DNA from 3 places in the Pseudoalteromonas sp. NGC95 genome. Region 1 is predicted to be linked to each of the others. Evidence: predicted binding sites of a transcription regulator. Region 1 holds the regulator's gene; each other region holds the start of a gene.
What was found. The regulator LexA, encoded in region 1, represses DNA repair genes until DNA is damaged. The targets are predictions, from matches to a motif close to TACTGTATNNNNATACAGTA.

Region 1 (5,273 bases):
CTGTATGTTGTAGACAGTGGTGCATAAAAAGTCCAACCAAATGCAGGACCCCCACCAGGCATAAATAACGATGCCAATAGGATTAAAAACGCAAACGGTAAAATCCAAAAGCTCCAGTTATTCATTCTTGGCAATGCCATATCTGGCGCGCCAATCATGAGTGGTATCATCCAGTTAGCAAGGCCTGTAAAGGCCGGCATAACCGCACCAAACACCATAATTAAACCATGCACGGTGGTCATTTGATTAAAAAAGTGAGGATCGACCAACTGTAAACCTGGTTGAAATAATTCAGCTCTGATCACCATGGCCATTCCACCACCAATTAAGAACATGGTCAGCGAAAAAATTAAATATAAACTACCTATATCTTTATGATTAGTTGTGTAAAGCCAGCGTTTAAAACCTTTAGCTGGGTGATGAGCATGATGAGCTTCATTGGCGTTAGGTTGTTCTACTATGCTACTCATTAGTTCGCCTCCACTTTGGCATCAAGTGCTGCCTGTATTTGACTCGGTTGAATAACATCACCCGTATCATTACCCCACGCATTACGTTTATAAGTAATAACCGCTGCTAATTGCTTTATAGATAACTGTTTGGCAAATGCTTGCATTGCCGTACCGGGTCGCCCATGGATAACTACATCAATGTGATCTTTTATATCGCCAAGTACTATAGGGCTGCCTTTAAGTGCAGGAAATACACCCGGTAACCCCATGCCAGTAGGCTGATGACATGCAGCACAATTGGCCATATATACTTGTTCGCCTAAAGTCATTAATTCTTCTTTTGGGAGGGTTTTATCAAGTAATGCGGCATCTGCTAATGCTGCTTTTTGTTTAGCCTGCTTTGCATCTGCAAGCCATGTTTTAAAATCAGCTTCAGATTTAGCGACCACCACAACGGGCATAAAGCCATGGTCTTTACCACACAACTCAGCACATTGGCCTCGGTAAGTACCTTCTTCGTTTATGTTCGTCCATGTTTCGTTTATAAAGCCGGGGTTCGCATCTTTTTTAACTGCAAAATCAGGTACCCACCAAGAGTGAATAACATCGTCAGAAGTCATTAAAAATCGTACTTTTTGATTTATTGGCAGTACAAGAGGCTTATCAACCTCAAGTAAGTAGTTAGGATTTTTATCTGCAAGATTCGCGATTTCATCTTGCGGGGTAGATAAAATAGAGTAGAACTCTACATCTTCACCCATATATTCATAATGCCATTTCCATTGCGAGCCTGTAATTTTAATAGTGAGATCAGCTTTGCTGGCATCTTCCATTGCAATTAGGGTTTTAGTGGCTGGTACTGCCATAGCAATTAAAATAACAAACGGGATTGCAGTCCAAAGTATTTCTACTTTAGTGCTTTCGTGAAATTGGGCAGGTACAGCCCCTTTAGATTTGCGGTGATGAATAAGTGCCCAAAACATAATTGCGAACACTATCACCCCAATCACACAACATATTATAAATATGGTCATGTGCAGCTGATATACATTATTGCTTATATCGGTTACGCCTTTGCGCATATTGTATTGGCTGTTAGCCAAAACTGGGTGCGAAAAAACACATAATATAAGCCACAAGGTAGAGGTCAGTTTACCCATGTGACGGCTCCTTTGATGCTATTGCGAATGCAAAGCGAAGAGGCATACGGCTTAAACGCCAATTCGTTATTTTTATTTTTTTAGTCAATCTCATTTAATATTGATTGGTTTTGCTGCGCCAACAACGGGTTTGTGTATATTGTGTGTTCTCAAAACTAAAAAGCTGTGAGTTATTATTAGCTCAGCACATTAATAATTAGCTAAAAAATGAACAACAAGCAAGTTTTAGTATAAAAAACAATCAGGTGATATTGAGTAATTAATAAAAAATCAGTAACCAACTAGGTAACAGGAAGTTCAAAAGATGAGCAAAACAAAGGGGTTTAACGCATTCGGAGGGGGAAAATATAAGTGCAAAAAAGTTTACAGCTTAAATTGTCAGTGAGCTATTTATGCCCTATTTTTAGTGCGAATTTAAAACAGAAAATGCGTACTAATTAGTACGCATTTATAAAACTGCTTGTTTAAAAGCTATTTTTAAAGTCACATCCAATCAGCGTTTCTTATAACGCCAACGGCTAAGCCTTCAATATTAAAAGACTCATTCTCAAGATCTACTTCAATAGATTCAAAATCGTCGTTTTCAGCATGAAGTAATACTTTACGACCCGCTTTCTCAAGACGTTTTACAGTTACGTCTTCGTCTAGGCGGGCAACAACAACTTGCCCGTTTTCAGCGGTTTGAGTACGATGTACAGCAAGTAAATCACCATCCATAATACCAATATCTTTCATGCTCATACCGTTAACGCGTAGTAAAAAATCTGCAGCCGGTTTAAACATTAATGGATCGATTTTGCAGTGACTTTCAACGTGCTCTTGCGCCAAAATAGGTGAACCAGCAGCAACACGCCCTATAAGCGGTAAACCTAATTGTTCTGGCTCTTCTTCTTCAATTAACTGAATACCACGGCTTGCACCTGGTTTCATTTTAATTGCGCCTTTTTTAGCAAGTGCTTTTAAATGTTCTTCAGCAGCATTGGCACTTTTAAAACCTAATGTTTGCGCTATTTCAGCACGTGTAGGAGGCATACCAGTGTCTTTAATAAAAACTTTAATTAGTTCGAGTATTTGAGCTTGGCGGTTCGTTAATGGTCGCATACAACTGGTTTTCCATACAGTACATTTAACTGTGAGTATATACAGTTAAATAAAAATCGCAAATTTAAATTAAGCCTTAAAATAGCCAAAGTAATTTCACTTGTGTACATTTTAGGGATATAACTAAAGCTAGGTTTATAAATGATTAAAAAAGCAAAGGAGTCATTATGAGTATTTGGTACCAGCCCATCACTTTAGAGCTGTGCAAGCAGTTAGAACAAGGCATTGATGGCCAAGGAACATTAATGAAAACCATGGGAATAGAAGTCACTGAAATTGGTGATGATTACTTAGTAGCCACTATGCCGGCAATTCCTGAGCATCATAACCCAATGGGAATGGTTCACGGCGGTGCTAACGTTGTACTTGCCGAAACAGTTGCCAGCTATGCAGCTAACTTTGTTGTCGATTTTACAAAATTTTACTGCGTGGGGCAGGAAATTAGCGCAAGTCATTTAAAAGCATCTCGCAACGGCACTTTAACAGCAACGGCAAGAGCGTTTCATATTGGCAAACGTAGTTCAGTGTGGGAAATAAAAATTACAAATAGCCGCAATGAGCTGTGCTGCGTATCAAAAATGACCGCAGCAGTCGTAGAGCGAAGGTAGTTACTTTTCGATTGGGTAAATTGTAATTTCCATACCCGCACCAATCGCAGATATACGTAGTAATGTATCTGCATCTAAGGCTTGATTAAAGCACTTAGGGGAAGTGCCTGATTCAAAACCAATATCAAACGTTCTACGTGAACAGCTTAACCATTGCTTTAGCGCGTTACGCGAACACGATTCAATAAGCTCACATATATGGTTTATTGCTTTGTCAGGCGTGTTTACTACACCTGTTGCTTCAATACGCGCTAATTGACGGTATTCGTCTTTGTCATAATGTAAAATCGTCGCGACTTTTTTCAAGTCTGCCACTAGCAAACTAATATCTTGCTTTGATTCAAGCTCAAGATCTACATTTAAAAATTGAATTTCCGACATCGTTTCGTATTTATCCTCTAATAATTTCATTGCAAACTTTAACGCAGTTTTACCGTTATACCAAATCAACTATGCTCTATTAACCACTTTATATGGATATTTCGCAGCTTTTAAGTATTTTTTAGCGTTTAAAGCTAGCTGGATATCAAACACTCAGCTCAATTAAACAAATAAGTCATGTTAGCAATTTAAGTGTAATCTTTTTTATTTTTAAATGATTACAGTAAGCTATAGTTTAAACTGCGACAAAATGTCGCAGTAACTAATCCCATTAATGTAATAAACTAGCCTCTAAAAATAATAAGACTAAAACATGAATAAAAAAATATTTAAGTATGCTCGCAAGTTACATAAATGGCTCGGTTATTTGCTCACATTACAAATTTTAGCTTGGCTATTAGGCGGTTTAGTCATGAGCGCTATTCCTCTTGATAAAGTTCATGGGGAGCATCTTGCAACACGTACTCTTAATAACCCATTTACGCAGGCTGATTATGTTGCCTCCCTTAACGATATTGCATCTCAGGTGGTTAATCCAACACAAATAATTTTTGAGAACTTTTTAACCACACCTATAATTACAGTAATAAATAAAGATGAACAGCAAAGCTTTAACGGTATAACAGGCCGGCCTTTTGAGCCGCCAACTAAAATACAAATTACCGCAAATGCTAAAGCACACTTACTTATTGATGCTCAAGTGACAAGCGCTGTACTGCTAAAGCAAGGTATGCGAGAAGTTGGATATAAAACCAATGTTTGGCAGGTACAATTTGACGACACATTTAACACAACACTGTACTTGTCAGAAAATAACGGCAGAGTTGTCACCGTTCGCAGCACACTATGGCGAATTTTCGACTTTTTTTGGATGTTACATATTATGGATTACGATGAGCGAGAGGATTTTAATAATCCGCTGCTTATTAGTTTTGCAGCAACCAGCGTACTTTTTTGCCTAAGTGGAATATTACTACTTATGCAAAACATACGACTAAAACGATTTATCCGAATTAAAAGTAAGAATAAATCAAAGTAGTCATATTGGTTTTTAAGAACTAGCGCACTCTCACCAAAGAGTAAATAAGCCCTAGGAAGTACCCAAGGGCAGATTTTATTCCAAGTGTTTAAATCGACTCAAATGTCGCTTTAACATTTCGTTTTCGAAAATCAACTCATCACGCTCATCCAGCAATTGTAAAACTAAAGCTATTGCCGACCAATCTAACGAAAAGTCATGTTGAATACGGGCCGCTTTTTTAACTAAGGTCACTGCAGATACCGTAAATTGCCACTGCGTAACATGCTTCCCCTCAATTGGAACCGCAATATTGTGCTCAACTAGCTCATATAAAATTGCTTCGCTAATATCACTACTCAAACATAGCTCTTTGCTAGTAAGTAAATCATCTTTTTGTGTCACGATAATTTGCATTATGGCTTGCTCCAGTTATTACGGGGATCAAAGTGAGCTTTTTCGGCTAATTCTTCCCAAAGTTTTTTACTGGTATCATCAACAGATGTTGGATTAACAATTTTAAGCACAGCAAATAAATCACCTTTGGCTTTTT
Region 2 (5,273 bases), on a different contig from region 1:
CCTTTGGCCGCTCGGGAACCCCTCCACACTAATTTTATTGCATTTGGCCCCACTTAACTTAGCGGTAAGAAAAGTGGTGGAGGGAGCTGGATTCGAACCAGCGAAGGCTGAGCCGTCAGATTTACAGTCTGATCCCTTTGGCCGCTCGGGAACCCCTCCAATGCAACGGCGCTGATAATAGCAAATTGCGTATTTAAGTAAAGAAAAAAGCTAAAGAAAATTGAAATAAAGCCGATAAATATCTATCAGTTACCACAATCGGCTAAAGACTATGCAAATAGATGATTTGTTAATCACAGAGAGTCAGTTAAACAGTAGACTCAATAATAGTGTTCATGAAAATCGCCGTGGCGAATTTGCACTATTATTAGCGATGCTGTCACATGACGCACTCGACTTTAGTCAATTTCATTTACCAAAAACTGAAATAGATAATTTAGTTATAGAAGAAGAGGCGTTAAGAAAGCAATTTGGCGCAGGTCCAAAGCAACTTTTAGCCCCTGATGAATATAATATGTTGGTTGGACAATTTAATGCATCATTAATATCTCAAGAAGGAGAGCGCTGTGGTATGACAAGTATTAAGTTAAGACAATGCTTAAGCCCTGAACCACTTGCGATTAGAAATGATGATAAGCATATTCCACTTAATATAATAGATAACTGTGAGCTTGCCGTCAGAAGAAGAATTAAAAGCGGACAAACTCAACTAGCTAATCCCCCTATAGATGCAGCTGCTTTTTACGACAGCCTTAATAATGATGCATTACATCAACCACTTCAGCTCATTGCGGTGTGATATATGATTGTAATAATCACCAGTTAATATATGCTTTATAACGGGTCTGCTTTATATATTTGCTAATAATTGATTTAATGAAAAAAAAGCATCCAAAAATTAAATGCAATTGCTATAATGGCGTCAAATGGTATGACATGAAATGCCATTATCATTAAACCAAGGTAATTAGGAACGTAATGAAGAAAACATTCACGCTAAATCACGAGAAAATCAAATACCCTCGTATGGTTGATGCTGCAAAGCACGAAGTGAAAAAATATTTGAAAAGAGAGCGTAATAAAACGCTACCTGAAGATGCTGACTATTGGGCATTTGACTGTAAGTTTGGTAACACAGCTGAAGATGCGCAAGTTGTGCACGTTGCTGAATTAAGTAACCAAATTGGCGAAATTGAAAAGCAAGGTTTGACCTCTTTCTATGTAGAGATTTTAGCTCGACCTGCTCAACGTCAACAGTTAGATTTAGATGATGACGAATAACACTTAATTTAATTAAGTGTTCGAAGTTTTAAAATGAGCCCAAGTGGCTCATTTTTTGTTTTTATGCATTAAAGATTCACCATAAATCATTTTTATTAGTAACTAATAAGTAGAATTTCGATTTATTAACATTTGCATAACAAAATATAGTAATATAGGGTGTGTTTAATTAAAAAAACAAAACAGTTGTACCATGCCTATAAATTACTCTGACCACCAATTGAAATTAAGCTTAAAGAGCTCTAAGGTACTTGTCGTTGACGATCAGCTATTAAGCTTAATTGTATTAAAAAAAATATTATCAGAGCATTTTAGTGTAACAACAACGAGCTGTGGTGAGGATGCGATTGAAATTTGTAAACATAATCCGCCAGATATAATACTACTCGATATTAATATGGAAGGAATGAGTGGTATTGAAACATGTCTAAAATTAAAAAATATATCTGAAACACAAGATATCCCCGTTATTTTTGTCACCTCATCTGAAAATCAAGAAGAAGAGTGCTGGGAAGCAGGGGCTGTAGATTTTATAAAGAAACCAACTAACTCGGAAACTTTATATAGAAGAGTGCGCGCCCATATTACGATGAAACTGCAACATGACTTACTCAATCAAAAAGTATTTCTAGATGATTTAACAAAGGTATTCAATCGTCGTTATTTTGATGCGCATTTTTCTAAAATGGAACGAAGCGCCTTACGAGAAAAAGTCGACTATGCACTATTACTCATCGATATAGACTACTTTAAGCAATACAACGATCTTTATGGTCATGTGCAAGGCGATACGGTTTTAAACCTTGTTGCACAAACTATTACTAATAGTTTGCAAAGGCCAACCGATTTTGTTGCGCGTTACGGCGGCGAAGAGTTTGTAGTTGTTCTACCGCATACAAGCACTGAAGGTGCGATTTGTGTTGCTGATAAAATTAAACAAAATGTGGTCGATTTAGGAATATTACACAGATATTCAGAATATGACTTTGTGACTATTAGTATTGGCGGTGCAACCCTACAACCGTACGTAAATAACAAAAACACCTTGCAGATCGCAGATGAAAAAATGTATGAGTCCAAAATGCAAGGTCGTAACCAAGTGTGTTTTTAAGTTTAGCTAGCTAATAAATCACTTTGCCACTTAAAAACACCTTGTAGGTGATAAATATTAAATAAGATTATTTATTACACGCTATGACATTTTTTGTACTTTTTATTGCTACCACATGGGCAGTCATCATTTCTGCCCACTTTAATATCTTCAACAGGATATATAGTGCCATCTAAATAACGCCATTGAGTGTTTTCTTTAATAAACTGCGATTTTTCGTGAAGCTCACAAAATAAGTTTTGATAAAAATATTGGGCTTTAAATTCTACAGTGCCGGTATCTCCATCATGGCTTGACCCAATTACATCAAGATTTATAAATCGACAGCTGTTAGCAAAATCATTGATTTCTTTAACCGGATTTTCAGCTTGTTTTTCTTTTGCGTAGGTTTGATAAACATATTCTGCATTTTTAATAACATAAGCACTGAATCGTGAGCGCATAAGTTGTTCAGGAGAATCAGCTTGCTTAACAGATAAGTGAAGCGGCTCGCAGCAATCGGCATAATTGTGCCCACTGCTGCAAAAACATAATGTGGTATTGAGTGAAGTCATAATAATAATACAAAGTCTAAAACATTAGTTTAACAAGCTTATTGGGCGAGTGATATCTCTGTTGTTTGAGACTTTTTAGTAAAACAGTATAGTTTTGTATTCGTTTTACTTAAATCGAACGATAGATTCGTAAGTAGTTGGTTATTAACTATATCGGTCCAGGTAATTACCGCTGCAAAGTTTCCGTTATGTAATGCAGAATTTAATACATACTCTAAATTTACTAGGTGCTTCTGTCTAATAACAAGTAATTTACTTGTATCAATAGAGCATGAGTCAAGTAAAGCTTTGCTAGGTACGTGATCTGGAGCAATTAGTAACGTCCATGCATTAGAGCTATTGTATTGGTGTAATACTTTTAAAAGCTCAAAGGTCGCTGAAATTTCATCTTCAATTTGAATCAAATTCACGCAATCGCTTTGCTCATCTTGTTGGTAACTTTTAACTGTTCTTACGGTAATAGGCTGTAACATAATTTCACTCACTGGGTTTTTATACAGTATTCATATACAGTAGTTTATACAGTGCTTTCGTGCAAGCCTTTTATGCTATTTATTTGTACAGTTATTCAGCTTTTGATCATTGTTTTTATTTTTTTAATTTATAATTCTTTATTAATCAGGTTGTTATAGGGTCGTTTTTGAGAAGGTATTCTAAAAATAAATTTTTGAGCAGTGTCTTCATTTTGGGGTTTTATACTGTATAGGATTATCTTTGTAACCATATACAGTATTTTTTACACTGCATACAGTACTTATGCTATAGCTAGCTTATGTGTTTTCACTCGTGCGAGGGATCATATGAGAAAACTGGAGTTGGTGGATTTGTTCGTACAAACTTGCCGCATAACATTGAGCATCTTTAAATCGCTTAGTTTCGATATGTTTGCGTATATCTGTAACCGCTGCAGTGGCAGGGGCGTACCCTTGGCTACTTGCTAAGCTTAACCAAGCTACAGCATGAAATACACTTTGTGGCACGCCTTCACCTTTCACAAAGAATAAACCTAAATAAAACTGTGCTCTATGGTTTCCCGCCATTGCAGCAAGTCGCATCCATTTTGCAGCCAATGGAGCTTGATTATTTTTTAAATAATATAGGGCTTTATTTAACGTACTTTGCTCATCTTTTTTATTATCAACGGGCACAGAGGTATTTTCGGGTTGAGTAACAAAACCTAAAATATTATCTAGCTGTTGCTCTAAGTCTTGCTCACAAGGTGTTGTTTTAAGCATATTGGTTCATTTATTATTTTAACTACTCTAACAGTTTAGTATATAGCAAGGTAAAATGTCCTGTAAAAGATAATTTTTATGTTAAAATCTCGCCACTTTTTACTATCACAAGTTTATTATGTTCGAAGCCTTATTTAAACTGAGCGAAAATAATTCAACAGTTAAACGCGAATGCGTTGCTGGCCTAACTACCTTTATAACTATGGTATACATTGTATTTGTAAACCCGGCTATGCTCGCAGAGGCTGGGATGGATCAAGGGGCTGCATTTGTAGCGACATGTATAGCAGCTGCGATAGGCTGTTTTATAATGGGTTTATGGGCTAACTATCCATTAGCATTAGCGCCTGGTATGGGACTAAATGCCTTTTTTACGTATGGTGTCGTATTAGGAATGGGTTATACCTGGCAAGCCGCGTTAGGGGCTGTATTTATGTCGGGTTGTATATTTTTGTTTTTAAGCTTATTTAAAGTCAGAGAGTGGATTATTAATGCCATACCTCTGGTGCTCAAGCGAGCAATCGCAACGGGTATAGGTGCTTTTTTAGCATTAATTGCCCTTAAAAATGCAGGCATTATTGTCTCAAGCCCGGCAACATTAGTACAGTTGGGCGACATTACTTCTCCAGGACCGTTATTGGCTATATTAAGCTTTTTTGTAATTGCAGCGCTTTTATACCGCGATTTTAAAAGTGGCGTGCTTATTAGTATTTTATTAGTGACTGGCATTGCTTTAAGTTTGGGGCTTGTTGAATATCACGGTGTTATGGCTATGCCACCATCAATAATGCCTACTTTTATGCAGCTAGATTTTGCAGCCGCTTTTGATATATCAATGATGAGTGTTATTTTTGCTTTCTTGTTTGTCGATCTTTTTGATACTTCGGGTACATTAGTTGCGGTAACTCAAAAAGCAGGTTTAGCTGATGAAAAAGGTAACATGCCTCGTTTAGGGCGCGCATTAAGTGCTGACAGCTCAGCAACAATTGCAGGTGCGATGCTAGGTACGTCTACGACTACATCGTATATAGAATCGGTTGCTGGTGTATCTGTTGGCGGACGTACTGGCTTAACAGCTGTAGTTGTAGGCAT
Region 3 (5,273 bases), on a different contig from region 1:
GCTAACACTTTGTTGTACCGTGCTTTGTAAGCTGCTAACCGTACTATCTTGCACGCTGGCAATTAAAGATTGCTGAACACTGCTTACAACTTCATTACTGGTATTAATTGCATCACCTACTTGCAGTACAGAGCTCACTGAGTTTGCAGCCGTATTAGTAATTGCTAATTGGTTTGTAAGCTCACCCGCATTAAGCGCATTTGTTGCATCTGCTTGTGTTACTGAATCGGTTGCGCTACTCACATTTGAAAGTAAAGAGGCACCTGTTGGTGTATCAGTAGTATCAGGCTGAGCGGCTTGCTCAGAGCTAACAGAAAGTAATGACGATTGACTCACAGTGGTTGTTAAATAACCCGCCGATGAGGTTAACTGCGCGGTTGCATCAAGTGCTGTATTGACTGTGGTATTGCCTGTGGCATTTAAAGACGATGCCGATGCATTCAATGAGTTATTTAAAGATGAGCTGGCAGATGCAACTAATGAATTTGCAGGCTCTGCGGCCTCGCTGCTTTCTTGCGCTGGAGTTCGCGTGTTATTTGCCGTTGAATCTGTATCTTGCGAGTCATCAGCCGTTACTTGTGTATTGTTAGATGCGTTTGTGTCATTGCTACCACTGGCTGTTAAACCGTTTTGTGAAAGCGCAATAGATGTAGATGTTTGTTGCTGAGCCGACGTTGACTGAGATATTTCAATATCAGCGGCGTGCACTGCACCTGTAAAAGTACACACACCGCTTAACATCATTACGCTTACAATTTTATTTAATTTAGTCATTGTTTTGTCCTCTAGTTTGTCGGATTGACATAAAGAAGACGATTTACAAAAACACTTTATTCCAAAATAAATTAAAAAATTACAATAAAACCACTTATTACCTAAATTTCAAATACTTAAAGGTAAGCTAATACCCTACGGCGTTAGCGTTTCACTATTTTGTATCAGCAATAACAGCTCGGCAGTGGCGGTTGCATCAGCCAATGCGCGGTGATGGCTGGTTAAATTTAAATTAAAATGCGATGAGAGATTACCAAGCGAATACGACTTTAAGCCTTTAAACGCTTTGCGCGATTCAACCACGGTGCACATTTTTGGCATTTTAAAAAAGTGCCCTGCCATCTCGCATTCTTTTTTAATAAAGCCGTAGTCAAAATTAACGTTATGGGCTACAAAAATACTGCCTGCGAGTTTATCAATTAGTGGTTTTACAACCTCTGCAAATACGGGCGCGTTATAAACCATGCTGTCGCTAATACCAGTTAGTGACGTTATAAATCCGGGTATATGGCGCTCGGGGTTAACTAAGCTTGTCCAAGTATCAATTACTTTACCGTGCTGCACTTTTACAAGGCCTATTTCGGTAATACGGTTACCGCCTTTTAAGCCGCCTGTGGTTTCTATATCGACCACACTGTAAATACGGTGTGGATCTACAAACCATTTAACCGCAGCAATGTGTACTGTAAAGCCCACATTTTTTAAATTATCAATAGTGGTAAGTTGGTTGCGCCTAAGCTTATCGCCTGGGGCTTTTACCTCTTCAAAATGTACTTGGCCATTATTGATAACCATTAAGTCGGGGTAGCCGTCTTTTAGTTGTAAATAATGTTTGCTCATAGCCGTTAAATGCGCAATTAGCGCCTTAATAGGGCTGTTTAAAATAAGCGCTTCTAGTGGCTCTAATAAATTGCTGCGCCATCTAAACAAACCGTTAGGTTGATCAAAGTATTGCGCTGCATTTTTGCATACCAAATTAAGTAATGCTTGCGGCGTTTGGCACTGAGCTAAACGCTCATTTATCTGTATTTGCTGCGCTTCATAAAAATTACCAAGCCTTAATACTTGCGGATAAATATCAAACTCATTGCATGGCGGATAAGGCGACTCCACAAATAACTCATGCCAAAATACTAAACCAAACAAACTTTGCCAAAGCGTGTTTTCGGTATTAAATACAGCCATACCTTGGCGAGTATAATAATCGTTTACGCCCTGCTCTACTTCACCTCGGTACAGTTCATCTATTTCTAGCACGCACTGAGTGTTGGCAAGCATGGCACTTAAACGCGAACGTGTTTTTTTATTAAACTTACGCATTAAAAAATCGTCAGCAAAATACAGTAAATCATCAGTGAGCGGGTTTTCGATAATGGCTTCTAATCGAGCTTTTACCCACTCTTTATTGCCAAGCCTGTATTGCTCTCTTATTTGAATTTCTTGTGCTTCGCTATCATCCACGCACCCTTCAAGTAAGCTAAAAGCAAGTTCGCTATCAACTGTTTTTAGCTGCCTATAAAGCCTAACTAATAATTTATTTTTTAATACGACGGCAATTGCACCATGTGCAGCTTGCACTAAAACCTGCGACGCTAAAGCAACGTAATCACTCTCATCTATAATGTTTTTAAATGCTAACCGGTAACGGTTTAGTAAATAGTTTGATTGCGCTTCGTCAAGTGTTTCAAAGCGTGACAAGCTCTCACTGTGTCCTTCGCGTGTAGCGGTTAAGCCTAAGTCTCGCATTACAAAACGATTTTGATGATTCACATCACCACCGCTTAGTTTGCCTGCAAATAAAAACTCAAAATATTCGTAGTAGTCATTGCGATTATTAATTACATACTGGCTATAAAGTGGTGCAAGCTCTTGTGGGCATGCTTTAAAAAAATCACGCGCAATATCCACCAGCGCGCCTTTAGCGGCGCTCTTTTTAAAGCTTATTTGCTCTGGGTAGTTACTTAGTAACTCAACCAAAGAAGGCTTAGTTAGGTGCGCTAAAAGCTGCGAATAATGCTGCTCGTTTGGCTCAAATAAAATGCCCGCTTTTTTTAGCGTATAAATAGCCTGATGCGGCGATGTTATTTCTTCATAATTAAGCGATTGCGCCTGCACCAAATAAGGCTTGCGCGAATACACCCGCGCCAACATGCACTGGCTTTGCTCATCTAGCTGGTTAATTTTACTAATAAATTCACTATGTTTAGGCTCAAGTAAATGCATACATTTACTTGTTACAAACTCAATAAGCTCTCTAAAATGCGCTAAATAGTATTTTGCTGGTAATTCTTTTTTCATAATATCGCCACAACTGTATATAAAAACAGTATCTAGTGTTTGCGCTTATTATTCAATCTTAAACTTGTAACTAAAACACGCTATAGTGAGTGTATAAAAGCAAATTCATTAAAAATAAAGGACTTACCATGAGCGCGCATCCGTACGATGTTTTATCACTCAATAACGGCGCAAATATTATTTTTACGCCCTGCCCTGGTACAAAAACGCAAAACCTAGCGGATTCAATCGCTACATTAAAAGCTGCTGGCACTAACATGCTGCTTTCGCTTATGCCGCAAAAAGAACTTGAAAAAAACAACGTACAAACAATTAATAGTGAGTGCAATAAGCACGATATAACCTGGTTTCATTTACCAATAAATGACGACGAAGCACCCAAACAGCCTTTTACATCAAGCTGGAACACCCACAAAACCGACATATTACAGGCCATACAACACAAACAAACCATTGCCATACATTGTAAAGGCGGCACAGGCCGCACAGGTTTGGTCGCTGCGCTTATTTTAAATTCGGCAGGTTACACAAAAGAAGAAGTATACAGCCTAGTACAAGGCATTCGCCCTAAAGCGCTTACTATAGAATTGCAAAAAGAGTACTTTGAGAACTTTGAGGTGTAAGACAGAGGTTGGGGAAGATTTAGCACTATAAATAGTGCCAATAATTCTATTTATAGCCTGTAATGAATTAGCACTGATAAGATTGATCACTTGTTATGTAACTCATTTAAACTTTGCCAAGAAATCATTTTTAATACATGCCTTAATACAGAAACTACTATAATTGTTAAAACGCATTAATTGCCAGATGACACCTTGTCCAAAGTCCAAATAAACTGGTTTTGTTGCTTTAAACCAAACATATCTAGGCCTTTTCCACTCAAAGAGGAAGTGTCCTACATGCGTGGATTTAATTATTCCATCTATTTTATCTGAGCTATGTATTTCTACTAACTCATTCGGACCTCGATACTCAGAAATAAAAGAATAAACGAAATGAGTTTTATGATTACTTGAATGAATAGATATATCTTCCATTGATTCATGCAGAGGATCAGGAAGCATCGCACGTAATTTTATGTTTTTCGCTAGATTACGACCATTAATTACCCAAATCATATCCCCGTAGAAATCCTCTCTTGATTTCAACTCAGCTTCAGACATTGGGGAGTTTTGAAATTCAATTACAATATTCTGCTCATTAACAACATCTGCAATATGCTTTTCACCACTTTTATCAAAGTATACTATTTCTTGATTATGATCTTCCCAATGATTTTTCCAATCTCGATGCCATTGGGATTCATTATCCCACCAAGGATCACAACTACATTTTACCTTGTGCGCCCAATGCCATCTAATTTTTGAACCACACTTTGCTACGGTTGGACTACCACAATATATACATACCCCTTTCATCTTGGGCAGAGGAGCTTGCTTAAATCCGTCAACTAATGAAAATTTCATAAGTACATAACACTCGGTTGTATAATGCCTCTATCAGCCGCTGCTGGATTGGCTTGTTATATTTATTTACCCAATTCAGGAGCGGGTAAAGTTTTTGTAATACTTTTATTTAGCGAATGATTGTCAAATGCTATAGAAACCATTGAAAGTTTCGCCACCAATTTTTTTCCCTTGAATAAAGCTAAATCCGTTCCTAATTCTGCACCGTCAAGATCGGAGAGTGGAAAAGTTTTGTCAATCTTTTTCCAGCCAGATAATCCTTTAAGTAGGATTACTTCACTGTCTATTTTGATTTCGTATTGGCGAAAGCTAAGTACCATCCACCAAGCAAAAATAGATGTTGTAACCAAAGCGAGAATTAACGCCAAAAGTTGTTCATTTGGCGATAACGAAGTATTGCTCTCGCTAAGGAATAAAAGAGCGACAGCATATATTGCAAAGAATCCGATACAGTTAAATAATAGTAAAAACATTGATTTAAAAATGATTTGAAAAACTGAGCTACGAATTACAGACATGCTATCTCTATAAATATGACAGTTTAATTTACGACATTTGACGCATTATAAACCGACAAATGTCCCTATTTTATAATCTATTAACCTTAACCACCAAATAACCACATGTAAACAATTACTAAACCTCATATCAGTTTATGTAATTGCAAAAACATACCAAAAGGGTGAGAGCAGTAATATTGGCTAAACAGGCACTTACTATACAAAGCACATT

Region 2: the regulator LexA is predicted to act here: its motif matches at 3,442-3,461, upstream of I6E70_RS18485 (SulA-like leucine-rich domain-containing protein).
Region 3: the regulator LexA is predicted to act here: its motif matches at 3,084-3,103, upstream of I6E70_RS06000 (exonuclease domain-containing protein).

Annotation. Positions count from the first base shown of each region.
Region 1 is NZ_JADYWR010000016.1:68,738-74,010, forward strand. It holds gene ctaD (cytochrome c oxidase subunit I) at 1-470, opposite strand, end outside; gene coxB (cytochrome c oxidase subunit II) at 470-1,612, opposite strand; gene lexA (transcriptional repressor LexA) at 2,096-2,713, opposite strand; gene I6E70_RS14885 (PaaI family thioesterase) at 2,881-3,321, shown strand; gene I6E70_RS14890 (hypothetical protein) at 3,322-3,702, opposite strand; gene I6E70_RS14895 (membrane protein) at 4,016-4,741, shown strand; gene I6E70_RS14900 (chaperone modulator CbpM) at 4,817-5,137, opposite strand; gene I6E70_RS14905 (DnaJ C-terminal domain-containing protein) at 5,137-5,273, opposite strand, start outside.
Region 2 is NZ_JADYWR010000029.1:446-5,718, reverse strand. It holds tRNA gene I6E70_RS18515 (tRNA-Tyr) at 1-25, opposite strand, end outside; tRNA gene I6E70_RS18510 (tRNA-Tyr) at 75-159, opposite strand; gene I6E70_RS18505 (VC2046/SO_2500 family protein) at 272-799, shown strand; gene I6E70_RS18500 (DUF6172 family protein) at 979-1,281, shown strand; gene I6E70_RS18495 (GGDEF domain-containing response regulator) at 1,475-2,392, shown strand; gene I6E70_RS18490 (YchJ family protein) at 2,467-2,946, opposite strand; gene I6E70_RS18485 (SulA-like leucine-rich domain-containing protein) at 2,985-3,419, opposite strand; gene I6E70_RS18480 (tetratricopeptide repeat protein) at 3,717-4,181, opposite strand; gene I6E70_RS18475 (NCS2 family permease) at 4,300-5,273, shown strand, end outside.
Region 3 is NZ_JADYWR010000005.1:21,343-26,615, forward strand. It holds gene I6E70_RS05995 (hypothetical protein) at 1-774, opposite strand, end outside; gene I6E70_RS06000 (exonuclease domain-containing protein) at 910-3,072, opposite strand; gene I6E70_RS06005 (phosphatase domain-containing protein) at 3,201-3,695, shown strand; gene I6E70_RS06010 (competence protein CoiA) at 3,798-4,541, opposite strand; gene I6E70_RS06015 (hypothetical protein) at 4,604-5,059, opposite strand.